Sediminitomix flava: one gene and its partner. The protein of the gene in region 2 binds, or shares a complex with, the protein of the main gene of each other region. Links are inferred from orthologs where the notes say so. Each region holds a gene or a part of one and is shown on either strand. Other genes may lie near its edges.

The links. The genes of interacting proteins can lie anywhere in the genome.
Region 1: the proteins of uvrA (region 2) and mfd are in contact, whole or in part, in a crystal structure (PDB 4DFC), measured with the Escherichia coli proteins. The link is inferred for Sediminitomix flava from one-to-one orthologs.

The regions. Positions count from the first base shown.
Region 1 is NZ_QGDO01000006.1:225,490-230,700, forward strand. The notes cover bases 9-3,907. They hold mfd (transcription-repair coupling factor), read left to right. Parts: upstream 9-332; coding sequence 333-3,707; downstream 3,708-3,907. Other genes in these bases: BC781_RS20000 (hypothetical protein), read right to left, coding at 9-54. Also shown: more of BC781_RS20000, read right to left, coding at 1-8; gliding motility lipoprotein GldJ, read left to right, coding at 3,968-5,194. UniProt on the Escherichia coli protein: Couples transcription and DNA repair by recognizing RNA polymerase (RNAP) stalled at DNA lesions. Mediates ATP-dependent release of RNAP and its truncated transcript from the DNA, and recruitment of nucleotide excision repair machinery to the damaged site.
Region 2 is NZ_QGDO01000011.1:18,624-24,649, forward strand. Bases 1,347-4,766 are described here. They hold uvrA (excinuclease ABC subunit UvrA), read right to left. Parts: upstream 4,394-4,766; coding sequence 1,547-4,393; downstream 1,347-1,546. Other genes in these bases: BC781_RS24160 (hypothetical protein), read right to left, coding at 1,347-1,482; BC781_RS24170 (S41 family peptidase), read right to left, coding at 4,525-4,766. Outside these bases: BC781_RS24150 (head GIN domain-containing protein), read right to left, coding at 1-365; BC781_RS24155 (hypothetical protein), read right to left, coding at 486-683; more of BC781_RS24160, read right to left, coding at 676-1,346; more of BC781_RS24170, read right to left, coding at 4,767-6,026. UniProt on the Escherichia coli protein: The UvrABC repair system catalyzes the recognition and processing of DNA lesions. UvrA is an ATPase and a DNA-binding protein. A damage recognition complex composed of 2 UvrA and 2 UvrB subunits scans DNA for abnormalities.

The DNA.
Region 1 (5,211 bases), on a different replicon or contig from region 2:
AACCTCTACTTTGAGTATGTTTTCTTGAATTTCAAAGCTTGGTTGTAATTTCATTGATTGTTTTCATGTAGGTAAAAAATAGTTTTTCTGATAATTAGTGGTTGATGCATATAAAATAACTTATAGATTATCTTGGCTGCTTTCAAGGATAGGATAAATTTATACTTTTGAGTATTAGAAACTTTATAATGTATCGTAAAATATGAATAATTGATTCTATTGGTGAAACTTTCTAAAAGCTTATTTCTTACATAAATATTAGCCACACCATATTTCGTTATAAACAAGTCCTTTTATCTTTGGGTTGAATCTAAGAACCGTATAGAAAGATCGTGAGTACAGATACATTTAATAACCAAGAACACTTAAGAGTAAAAGACTTTTTAAAACTGTTTCAAGCAGATAGTGATATTAAACTGTTTCTGCATGAAGTAAAGAAAGAAAAGAGTATTCAAGTAAAAGGTTTGGCGGGAAGCTTCGATGCTATCTTGGCTACAATCGCGTATTTGAAAAACAGGCGAACCAACCTGTTCGTACTCCACGATTATGAAGAGGCAGTTTATTTTCAGAACGATCTGCAAAGTTTATTGCCTCATCAAGAGATTCACTTATTGCCTTCTTCGTACCGAAAGCCATACAGTTTTACGGAGGTTGAGAATGCCAATGTATTACAACGTGCTGAAATTCTTAGTATCCTAAATCAGAAAAAAGAAGAGGGAGAACTTATTGTTACTTATCCTGAGGCTCTGACGGAAAAAGTAATAAACCAACGTTCACTTCTAGAAAATACATATACGGTAAAGAAAGGTGAAGACTTAGATTTGAGTTTTATCTCAGAGTTGTTGATTGAATATGATTTTGAGAAAACAGACTTTGTGTATGAGGCAGGGCAATTTGCTGTTCGTGGAGGTATCATTGATGTCTTTTCTTATGCACATGATATGCCTTTCCGTATCGAACTGTTCGGAGATGAGGTAGACGGTATTCGTACTTTTGACCCAATTACTCAACTTTCTGTAGAAGAAAAAGAAGTTGCTCCAATCGTTCCCGATGTTCAAACGAAGCTGATTCAAGAAATTAGAGAGTCTTTCTTAAGATTCATTCCTCAAGACACGAAAATTTGGTTCAAAGATTATCAACTCACTATAGATACAATTGACAGCTACTTCCAAAAAGCTACTGAAGAGTTTCAAGATATTCTTTCCAAAAATAATAATACGAAGATCATCAACGATCCCGAAGAACTGTATGAGTCAGTCGCGAACTTCGAGAAGTTTGCGGAAGAACTGACACGTATTGAATTTGGAAAGAAATTCTCATTAGAGACAAAGTCTGTAGTAAAGTTCGAGCTACATCCTCAACCTTCATTCAATAAAGATTTTGATTATCTCAGCGATCAATTGACGGAGAAAAAGCACGAAGGAAAAGACATTGTCATCACTTCTGATCTGCCAAAACAAATTGAAAGACTTGAAAATATCTTTGCTGAAATCAATCCTGATTTAAGATTTCAGTCTATCAATATTTCACTTCGTGAAGGTTTTGAAATGGTAAACACACCACTTTTGTGTTATACCGATCATCAAATTTTTGAGCGTTTTCATAAGGCAAAAGGCAAAAAGAAATATTCGAAGTCAAAAGCAATGACGCTTAAAGAACTTCGAGAATTGAAAATTGGGGATTATGTCGTTCACGCCGATCACGGAATTGCTCGATTTACAGGTTTGGAAAAGCAAATTCATAACGATAAAGAGCAGGAAGCAATTCGTCTGATCTTCCGAGACAATGATATGATGTATGTGAGTTTGCATGCACTTCATAAAATCTCGAAGTATTCTGGTCAAGATGGCGTAGAGCCCAAAATCAGTAAACTAGGCTCCGTAGAGTGGGAAAACAAGAAGAAAAAAGTCAAGAAGAAAGTAAAAGACATCGCTTCAGACTTGATCAAGCTCTATGCTAAGAGGGTGAAATCGCATGGTTATGCCTATCAGCCCGACAGTTATTTACAAGCGGAATTAGAATCTTCATTTTTCTATGAAGATACACCCGATCAAGCCAAAGCTACGGGGGAAGTAAAATCGGATATGGAGCAACCTTATCCGATGGACAGACTTGTTTGTGGAGATGTTGGTTTTGGGAAAACAGAAGTTGCGATTCGTGCGGCATTCAAAGCCGTTTGTGATAGTAAGCAGGTGGCCGTAATGGTTCCAACAACCATCTTGGCACTTCAACATTACAAAACTTTCAAAGCTCGAATGGAAAACCTTCCTTGTCGAGTAGAATATGTCAATCGTTTCCGAACTGCTAAACAAATCAGAGAGGTTCTCAAAGATTTGAAAGAAGGAAAAGTTGATATTCTGATCGGAACACACCGAATTGCAAGTAAAGATGTTCAGTTTAGAGATTTAGGACTTCTTGTTATAGACGAAGAACAAAAGTTTGGCGTAAAGACTAAGGAGAAAATCAAGGAGATGAAAATCAATGTAGATGTACTGACATTGACTGCAACTCCAATTCCTAGAACACTACATTTCTCTTTATTGGGAGCGCGTGATCTTTCAGTCATCTCAACTCCTCCTCCCAACCGTCAACCTGTCACCACAGAGATTCATACTTTTACAGATGAAGTTTTACGTGATGCCATCAGTTTTGAGTTAAAAAGAGGAGGACAAGCCTTCTTTGTCCATAATCGTATCAATGATCTGGAAAAAATTGCAAACCGCATTCTTTCTCTAGTCCCCGACGCAAAAGTGTGTTATGCTCACGGACAGATGGATGGACCTCAGTTGGAAAAAATGATGCTTCGCTTCATAGAAGGTGAATACGATGTACTTGTTTCTACCAATATCATTGAATCTGGTCTTGATATTCCGAATGCCAATACCATTTTAGTCAATCAAGCACATATGTTTGGACTTTCTGATCTGCATCAGATGCGTGGTCGTGTCGGGCGTTCAAACAGAAAAGCGTATTGTTATTTCCTTACCCCTCCAACCATCAATTTGACTGGTGATGCTCGTAAACGTTTGAGTGCTTTGGAAGAATTCTCTGACTTAGGAGATGGATTCAAAGTAGCGATGCGAGACTTAGATATTCGAGGTGCGGGTAACTTATTAGGAGGAGAGCAATCGGGCTTTATTTCAGATCTTGGTTTTGAGATGTACAATAAGGTATTGGAAGAAGCGGTTGATGAACTGAAAGAAAATGAATTCCAAGACCTATTCAGTAAAGAGATTTCGAAGAAAACCATCAAGGTCAGTTGCAGTATAGAAACTGATTTCGAAATTCTGATTCCTGACGAATATGTGAGTAATATTTCTGAGCGTCTGAATTTGTATATTACAGCAGATAAACTCAAGAATGAAGAAACTTTAGAGAAGTTCAATCAATCCCTAAAAGATCGATTTGGGCCACTTCCTACAGCAGTGAAAGATTTATTGCTTACAGTAAGACTTCGTTGGAGTGCTGAAAAGTTAGCTTTTGAGAAGCTGATTTTGAAAAATGGAAACCTCAAAGTTTATCTTTTGGAGCATACTCACGCTCACTATTATCAATCGGAGGAGTTTGGTAAGGTTTTAGCTTTTGTTCAGAAGTACCCAAGAAAGTGTAGCTTAAAAGAAACCAAGAAACGCTTGATTTTGAATATTGCAGATATTCCATCAATTGAAAATGCACTGAACTGCCTAGCAGAAATTAATCAGGTATAAATTGATATTCTCTTGGAATAAAACCTTAAATTTGAGTTCATGCACTTTTCAAAAAACTAAATAGTAAAGTTTGGAAAGGTTTTTGGTCTCTTCTGAGAAAGAAAAATTTAGTTTTTTTTACAGTGTTAGAATAATTGGGTACAATTATTGGGAATGCTGAAAAGACTATTATTGATTAAAACAGCCCACAGTATTCTAAAATAATCCTTAATATTGGGCGATTATAACTGAAATCGAGAAGATTTTTTAATAGAATAATTATGGATCAAGGTAAAAAAATTACTACTTATCTATCCTTGTTTTTATTAGCGGCAGTGTCGTTAACATCATGTAACGTAGGAGGTGGATACAAGCCTGATAGTTACAACACAGGAGCTTATAGTACTATTACTGGTGCTGAATATAATTCAGGAGGAGATGGAGAATTTGTTGTAAGAGATTACCAAGGAATGCCTGAAGCTCCAAACATGAGATATATCGAAGGTGGACGTCTTATCCTCGGTTCATTCGAAGAAGATATCATGAAAACAGGCGACAATGTTGAGCGAACTGTTTCTGTATCGTCTTTCTGGATGGATGAAACTGAGATTGCTAATATTCACTGGTTAGAGTATCTACATTATTTACAGTTGGATTCAGGACAACAAGCGTATGATGAAGCTTTACCTGATACAACAGTATGGCAAGCAGAACTAGCATTCAATGATCAATATGTTGATCATTATTTAAGATATCCTGGTTTCCGTTTTCACCCTGTAGTAGGTGTGACTTGGGAGCAAGCAACAAAATTCTGTCAGTGGAGAACTGACTACGTGAATAAAATCTTAGCTCTTGAAAACGGTGAAGATTCTGAAGTAGAAAAAGCTGAAAATGGCGAGCGTATTCCTCTAGAGTCAGGAATCGTACTTCCTAACTTTAGACTTCCTACAGAAGCTGAGTGGGATTATGCAGCACAAGCTTTGATCGGTTTGCAAGAACTTGATGAAAACTACGCTGAGCGTCGTATCTATCCTTGGGATGGTCATACATTAAGAAACCCTTACGGTGAAGAAATGGGTAACTTTATGGCTAACTTCAAAAGAGGTAGAGGTGACTATGCAGGTATTGGTGGTGAGCTAAATGATGCTGCTATGATTACTGCATGGATTTACGATAACCCTCCAAACGATTTCGGTCTTTATAACATGGCTGGTAACGTTAATGAGTGGGTTGAAGATATCTACCGTCCACTATCATACAAAGATTTCTCAGATCTAAACCCTGTCAGAAAATCAGGTTATTTAGATGATGCAAACTGGGGATATGAGTATGACTACGCGAACTTCTACTCTTATATGAGTAACTCGATTCGTGTTTATAAAGGTGGATCATGGAATGATGTAGCATACTGGATGGCTCCTGGTACAAGAAGATTCTTGGAGCAAGATTCAGCTACTTCAACTATTGGTTTCCGTTGTGCAATGATCAATGCAGGAAGCAACTATTAATAAGTAGAACTCAGATT
Region 2 (6,026 bases):
GTCTTTAAAGAATAGATTTTTCCCGAACCAAAAACTTTTAAACGTCTCAAATCTTCTTGAGTCTTGATGTAAAACTGTATGCCTTTATGGTCCTTCACACTTCTACCGAAATCAATTCTCAGAATGTTATCTCTCATTATCAATTCTACGTTATCTATGACATTTTCCTGTCCGACAACTGTGAATTCTGATACCTCCGATTGTTCGATATAAACATCTCCAGCAAGTTTCAGATCAATACCTTCTATTCCCGAAAGCTCATAACTTACTTGGATTGGCTCTCCTTCTCCCTTAATCCCACATGAAGAAAAAGTAAACACACCTAGGATAAACGCGATTGTATATAGTCTCTTAGAAATTCTCATTTTTTAATCTTATTTGTCTCTAAGTAGACTTCAGAAAAAAATACCCCTATTGAAAACTGAAAAAATTTTAAGTTTTTTCTTAAGCACAAAAAAAGAGACCTATTTATGTAGGTCTCTTTCTTATTGTCCTTCTTTCAAACGCTTGAAATACTCGGCTATACGTTGTTCTTCATCTGTTGGATCATGTTTGATCTGAAAATGATTTTCTCTGGTACGTGCGCCTAAAGTTTTAAACTTTTTGTACTTGATCTTATTTTGCGCTTGATCAATCTTTTGATACAATTTCTGGAATTCGAAATCCAATTCTCCTTTATCCATTCTGGGCTAAATTTTTAAGCTCTTCAAATGTTTTTCGTTGTAAACTCTGTTGGATAGCTCTGCGGATATTAACATCTAAACTCTGCCATTTATTCATCCGCATTAGCATCACGAGAATACCTTTATGTTTACGGAAATTTTTGTTTTGGGTAGAGAAAAAAGTGCGTAAAGTCCACGCATCCTTTGACTCATTCATGTCTAATTTACATAGAAAATCATAAAAATTATTCAATTCTAATTCATTAGGCATCTGAATATTATTCGCGTTCGGTCTATGCTGGCTCACAGCTTTTCCCTCATTCACACTTGCACTATACTGGCTCAATGCATCAGAAGAATACTTGTTCTGCCCCAACAAATTATCTAAGGTTTGTTTCTTTACTCGCTGACGCCTTGCTACTTGTTGTGCTCGGGCAGAAGAAATCAATATTTCAAGCTCATAAATCTTTTCCGAAATAGATTTACGAAGTATAATTTCATCTGTTGAAAGACCTAATTCAGTAGCTTCTTCAAGCAAATCTTCCAATTTCTTCTGATCGGGATTAGCTGCTAAAAACTGCTCTTGTTCTTCATGAATTTCTTCCATTTTACCCAACTCGCTTACAATACCTTTCATGTAAACGACCGCAACCTCAACCTCTCCTCCAAACATTCCACAAATCCATTGGAAATGAGATTTGATAGCCTTGCCTCGGTAAGCTCCTTGCAGTTCATTAAAAACTGCAAACCCTTCCATGTAAGCCTTCGCCAACTCTTTGTGTTTGGTTATGATTGTATGATAAAATTGCTCGAAATCCATTTCAGTAATAACAGACTTTTCCCTCAAATGCTAAAGCTCATTGAAATAGCTTAACAGTTTTCCTTTACTTCAGTTCTTCTCTCAAGAATTTCGCCGTGTGACTTTTCTTATTTTTAGCTACTTTTTCTGGAGTTCCTGTAGTCAAGATTTGTCCTCCGCCACTTCCACCTTCAGGACCAAGGTCAATGATATGATCGGCTACTTTTATGACATCCAAATTATGCTCAATAATCAAGACTGTATTTCCTTTGTCTACGAGCTTATTTAATACATCTAGCAAATGCTGAATATCTTGGAAGTGTAGTCCCGTCGTTGGCTCATCAAGAATATAGAAGGTATTTCCTGTATCTTTTTTAGAAAGTTCTGTCGCCAATTTCACACGTTGCGCTTCTCCACCCGAAAGCGTTGTGGCATGCTGACCGAGAGTTACGTAGCCTAGCCCCACATCATTTAGAGCTTTTACTTTACGTAAGATTTTAGGCTGATTCTCGAAGAATTCGACTGACTGCTCAACAGTCATATCCAATACATCTGAAATAGACTTCCCTTTGAAACGAACTTCTAATGTCTCACGGTTGTAGCGTTTTCCTTTACAAGCTTCGCATTCCACGTATACATCAGGAAGAAAATCCATTTCAATGAGCTTCTTTCCTCCACCTTGACATTCTTCGCAACGTCCACCTTTCACATTAAAGGAGAAACGTCCTGGTTTATATCCTCTGATTTTTGATTCTGGAAGACTTGAGAATATTGCACGAATGTCTGTAAACATCCCTGTATAAGTTGCAGGGTTTGAACGAGGTGTTCTACCAATCGGTCTTTGATCTATCTCAATGACCTTATCTAAATGTTCTAAGCCTTCAATAGACTTATAACTCATTGGCATTTTCTTCGAACGATAGAAGTGTTGATTCAGAATTGGGTAAAGCGTATCATGAATCAAGGTAGATTTTCCACTTCCCGAAACTCCCGATACGCAAATCATTTTCCCAAGCGGGAATTCTACACTGACATTTTTAAGATTATTTCCTGAAGCTCCTTTCAGAACTAATTTATGTCCATTCCCTTCTCTACGTTCTTTAGGAACAGCTATTTCCTTGACTCCATTTAAGAATTGTGCTGTCATGGAGTTTTGTGCAATGAACTTGGCAGGATTACCTTCAGCAACTACTTTTCCACCGTGAATACCAGCCCCTGGACCAATATCTAAAATGTGATCCGACTCAAGCATCATATCTTTATCATGCTCTACAACAACGACAGTGTTCCCTAAATCACGAAGGTCTTGAAGAGAACTGATCAGTTTCACATTATCTCTTTGGTGTAGCCCGATACTTGGCTCATCCAAAATATAAAGCACACCTACGAGCTGTGTACCAATCTGAGTAGCCAAACGAATACGCTGCGCTTCCCCACCCGAAAGAGTTTTTAGTGGTCTATTCAAATTTAAATATCCTAAACCAACGTTGAGTAGAAACCCTAATCGCTTTCTAATTTCTTTTAGAATCTCAGTAGCAATTGCATTTTGCCTTTCAGTCAGACGGTCTTCTAAGCCTTCAAACCACTGCCCTAGAGACTCCAAGTCCATTTCTGAGAGCTCTGCAATATTCTTATCTGCAATTTTAAAATGTAGAGATTCTTTCTTTAATCTCCCTCCATTACAGCTCGGACAAGTACTGATTACCGTAAACTCTTCAGCCCACTCACGTACTTTGTCAGAACCACTTTCTATATGCTTTCTGAGGTAATTAATTACCCCTTCAAATTTCGTATTCCATTCCGTTCCCGGATATTTCACCGATGCCAAGAACAATTCTTCATCAGAACCATACAGAAGTTGTTGCATTACTTCTTCAGGTAAATCTTTGATCGGTGTTGAAATATTGAATTTATAATGCTTCAATAGGGCATCAATCTTCTTGAAAATCCAAACATCTCTGTATTCTCCTAGCGGAGCAAGTGCTCCTCTACTAATGCTCAACTCTGGGTCTGGAATAATAGACTCTCTTGAGAATTCTTCTATTTGTCCTAAACCATTACATTCTGGACAAGCACCATACGGAGAGTTGAAAGAGAACATATTTGGCGCAGGCTCATCATATGAAATTCCTGACACAGGGTCCATCAAGAATTTTGAGAAATGTTGAACTTGCTTTTCTTCGGGAAGATCGGGGAAGTAGGCCATCATAATTCCTTTGGCTTGAACCATAGCCGTTTTGATGGATTGTACAATGCGGAATCTATCTTCCTCTTTTACGACAACTCTATCGATAACAATTTCTACATCATGTGTCTTGTATCGGTCAAGTTGCATTTTTGGAGCTATCTCTACAATTTCTCCATCTACACGAACCTTATTGTAACCTTGCTTTCTGATCTGAACAAATAGCTCACGGTAATGACCTTTACGACCTTTGACCACTGGAGCCAAAATCACCATTTTTTGATTAACAAACTTATCAAAGATCACTTCAATGATTTGATCTTCTGTTTGTTTGATCATCTCTTCACCAGAAATATAGGAATAAGCAATACCTGCACGTGCAAAAAGCAAACGCAAGAAATCATATACTTCAGTAGTTGTACCTACCGTAGAACGTGGGTTACGTGATGTTGTCTTCTGTTCGATAGAAATCACAGGACTCAAACCTTCAATTTTATCTACATCAGGACGTTCCATATTCCCGATAAATGAACGAGCGTAGGCAGAAAAACTCTCCATATAACGGCGTTGTCCTTCTGCATAAATCGTATCAAAAGCCAATGAAGATTTACCACTTCCACTGATTCCTGTTACAACCACAAGTTTATTTCTAGGAAAACTGACACTGATGTTTTTGAGGTTATTCTCTCTCGCCCCGTAGATCGCGATTTCCTCTTCTTGAAGATTTTTCTTGTCCGCTTTTTTCACGATTACCCGATTTATTTGTTGGTTCAACGGTAAAGGTAAGGATTTGTCTTGAATCTATTATAAAACAAACTACCCTTACCGTTAAGTAAACAACAGTAAGGGTAGATTGATTGGTATAAACTTTTTAAAGCTTAATTTCCAGAAAGGATTTTATTGTAACGTTCAGTATCATTCAATACATTGATTGCCTCTGTTAGGTCATCATCATAGTCAAATGAAGCTTCAATTTCTCCTCTCTGCAAGTAATATCTTTTCGCAATTTCTGTTTCTAAAATTGCTTTAATTTCATCTTTGAATTTGTACAAATCAGATGCTTTATCAGAAGATATTTTTTTAGAAAGTGCATCTATTTGCTCTTTGATTCCATCGTAATAACGATCTTCTTTAGCTGCATCTTCTAAACTGATAAGTGCATTTTCTACTTGGGTTTCGTAGTTGTAATCTTTTTCTTTTAACCACTCTACAAAGTCCTCGTACTCTTCATCTGTCAACTTAAACTCCTTTGCATCAGGAATTGTCTTTGTATTGAAATGAAAAACAGTAGCATAATCGAAGATGTGTCCTTTGAGTACCAATGCTCTAGTAATTTGAGCTGGCATTCTCATGTCTACAGTAATGTCTGGAGCTACTCCACCACCATCATACACTGTTCTGCCATTTGCAGTTTCAAAAGCAACTCTCAATGAATCTGGAACTTTGTTCGCATGCCCCTCTCCATCTCTGTGCGCATAGTCAATCGCTTGAATACATCTTCCGCTAGGAATATAATATTTGGCTACAGTAACTTTTAGTTTTGAGTTATATTCTAGGTCACGAGTAGCTTGTACCAAACCTTTTCCAAAAGAACGTTGGCCAACCAAGACCCCTCTGTCATAATCTTGAATCACTCCAGAAACAATTTCTGCTGCCGAAGCACTATTTCCATTGATCAGAACTGCTACAGGTATATCTACATCAATTGGACGATTATTACCTTTATGCGTTTTATTCCACTCTGTTCTTTTACCTTTCATCGTTACGATATCCGAACCTTTAGGTAAAAACATATTGGAAATATTCACAGCCTCTTGTAAAAGTCCTCCTGGGTTCCCACGTAAGTCGATAATGATTTTTTCAGCTCCTTGACTTTTCAAATCCTTCAAGGCTTCACCAACTTCTTTACTTGCTGTACGCGTAAAATCTGTTAACTGAATTAATCCGATATCATTATTAACCATACCGTAGTATGGTACATTTTTAAGCTGAATGTTTTCACGTACAAGGTCTACATTGAAAGGTTCATCAACCCCAAAACGTTTGATATTTAGAGTCACTTTTGACTTCGCTTGTCCTTTTAAAAATTTGCTTATCTCTTGTGTGTTGTTCTCATCTACAGTACGACCATCAACAGCCAAGATTTCATCTCCAATCTGAAGACCAGCCTTGTGCGCTGGATATCCTTCATTTGGCATCAACACTGTTACTTTTCCATTATGAGCACCAACAACAACCCCAAGTCCACCATATTCACCAGTGGTCATGGTACGATAATCTTCAATCTTATCTTCTGGAATATAATTCGTGTAAGGGTCTAAAGTCTGTAGCATAGCCTCAATCCCAGTATTCATAAGTGTAGTAGGATTGACATCTTCCA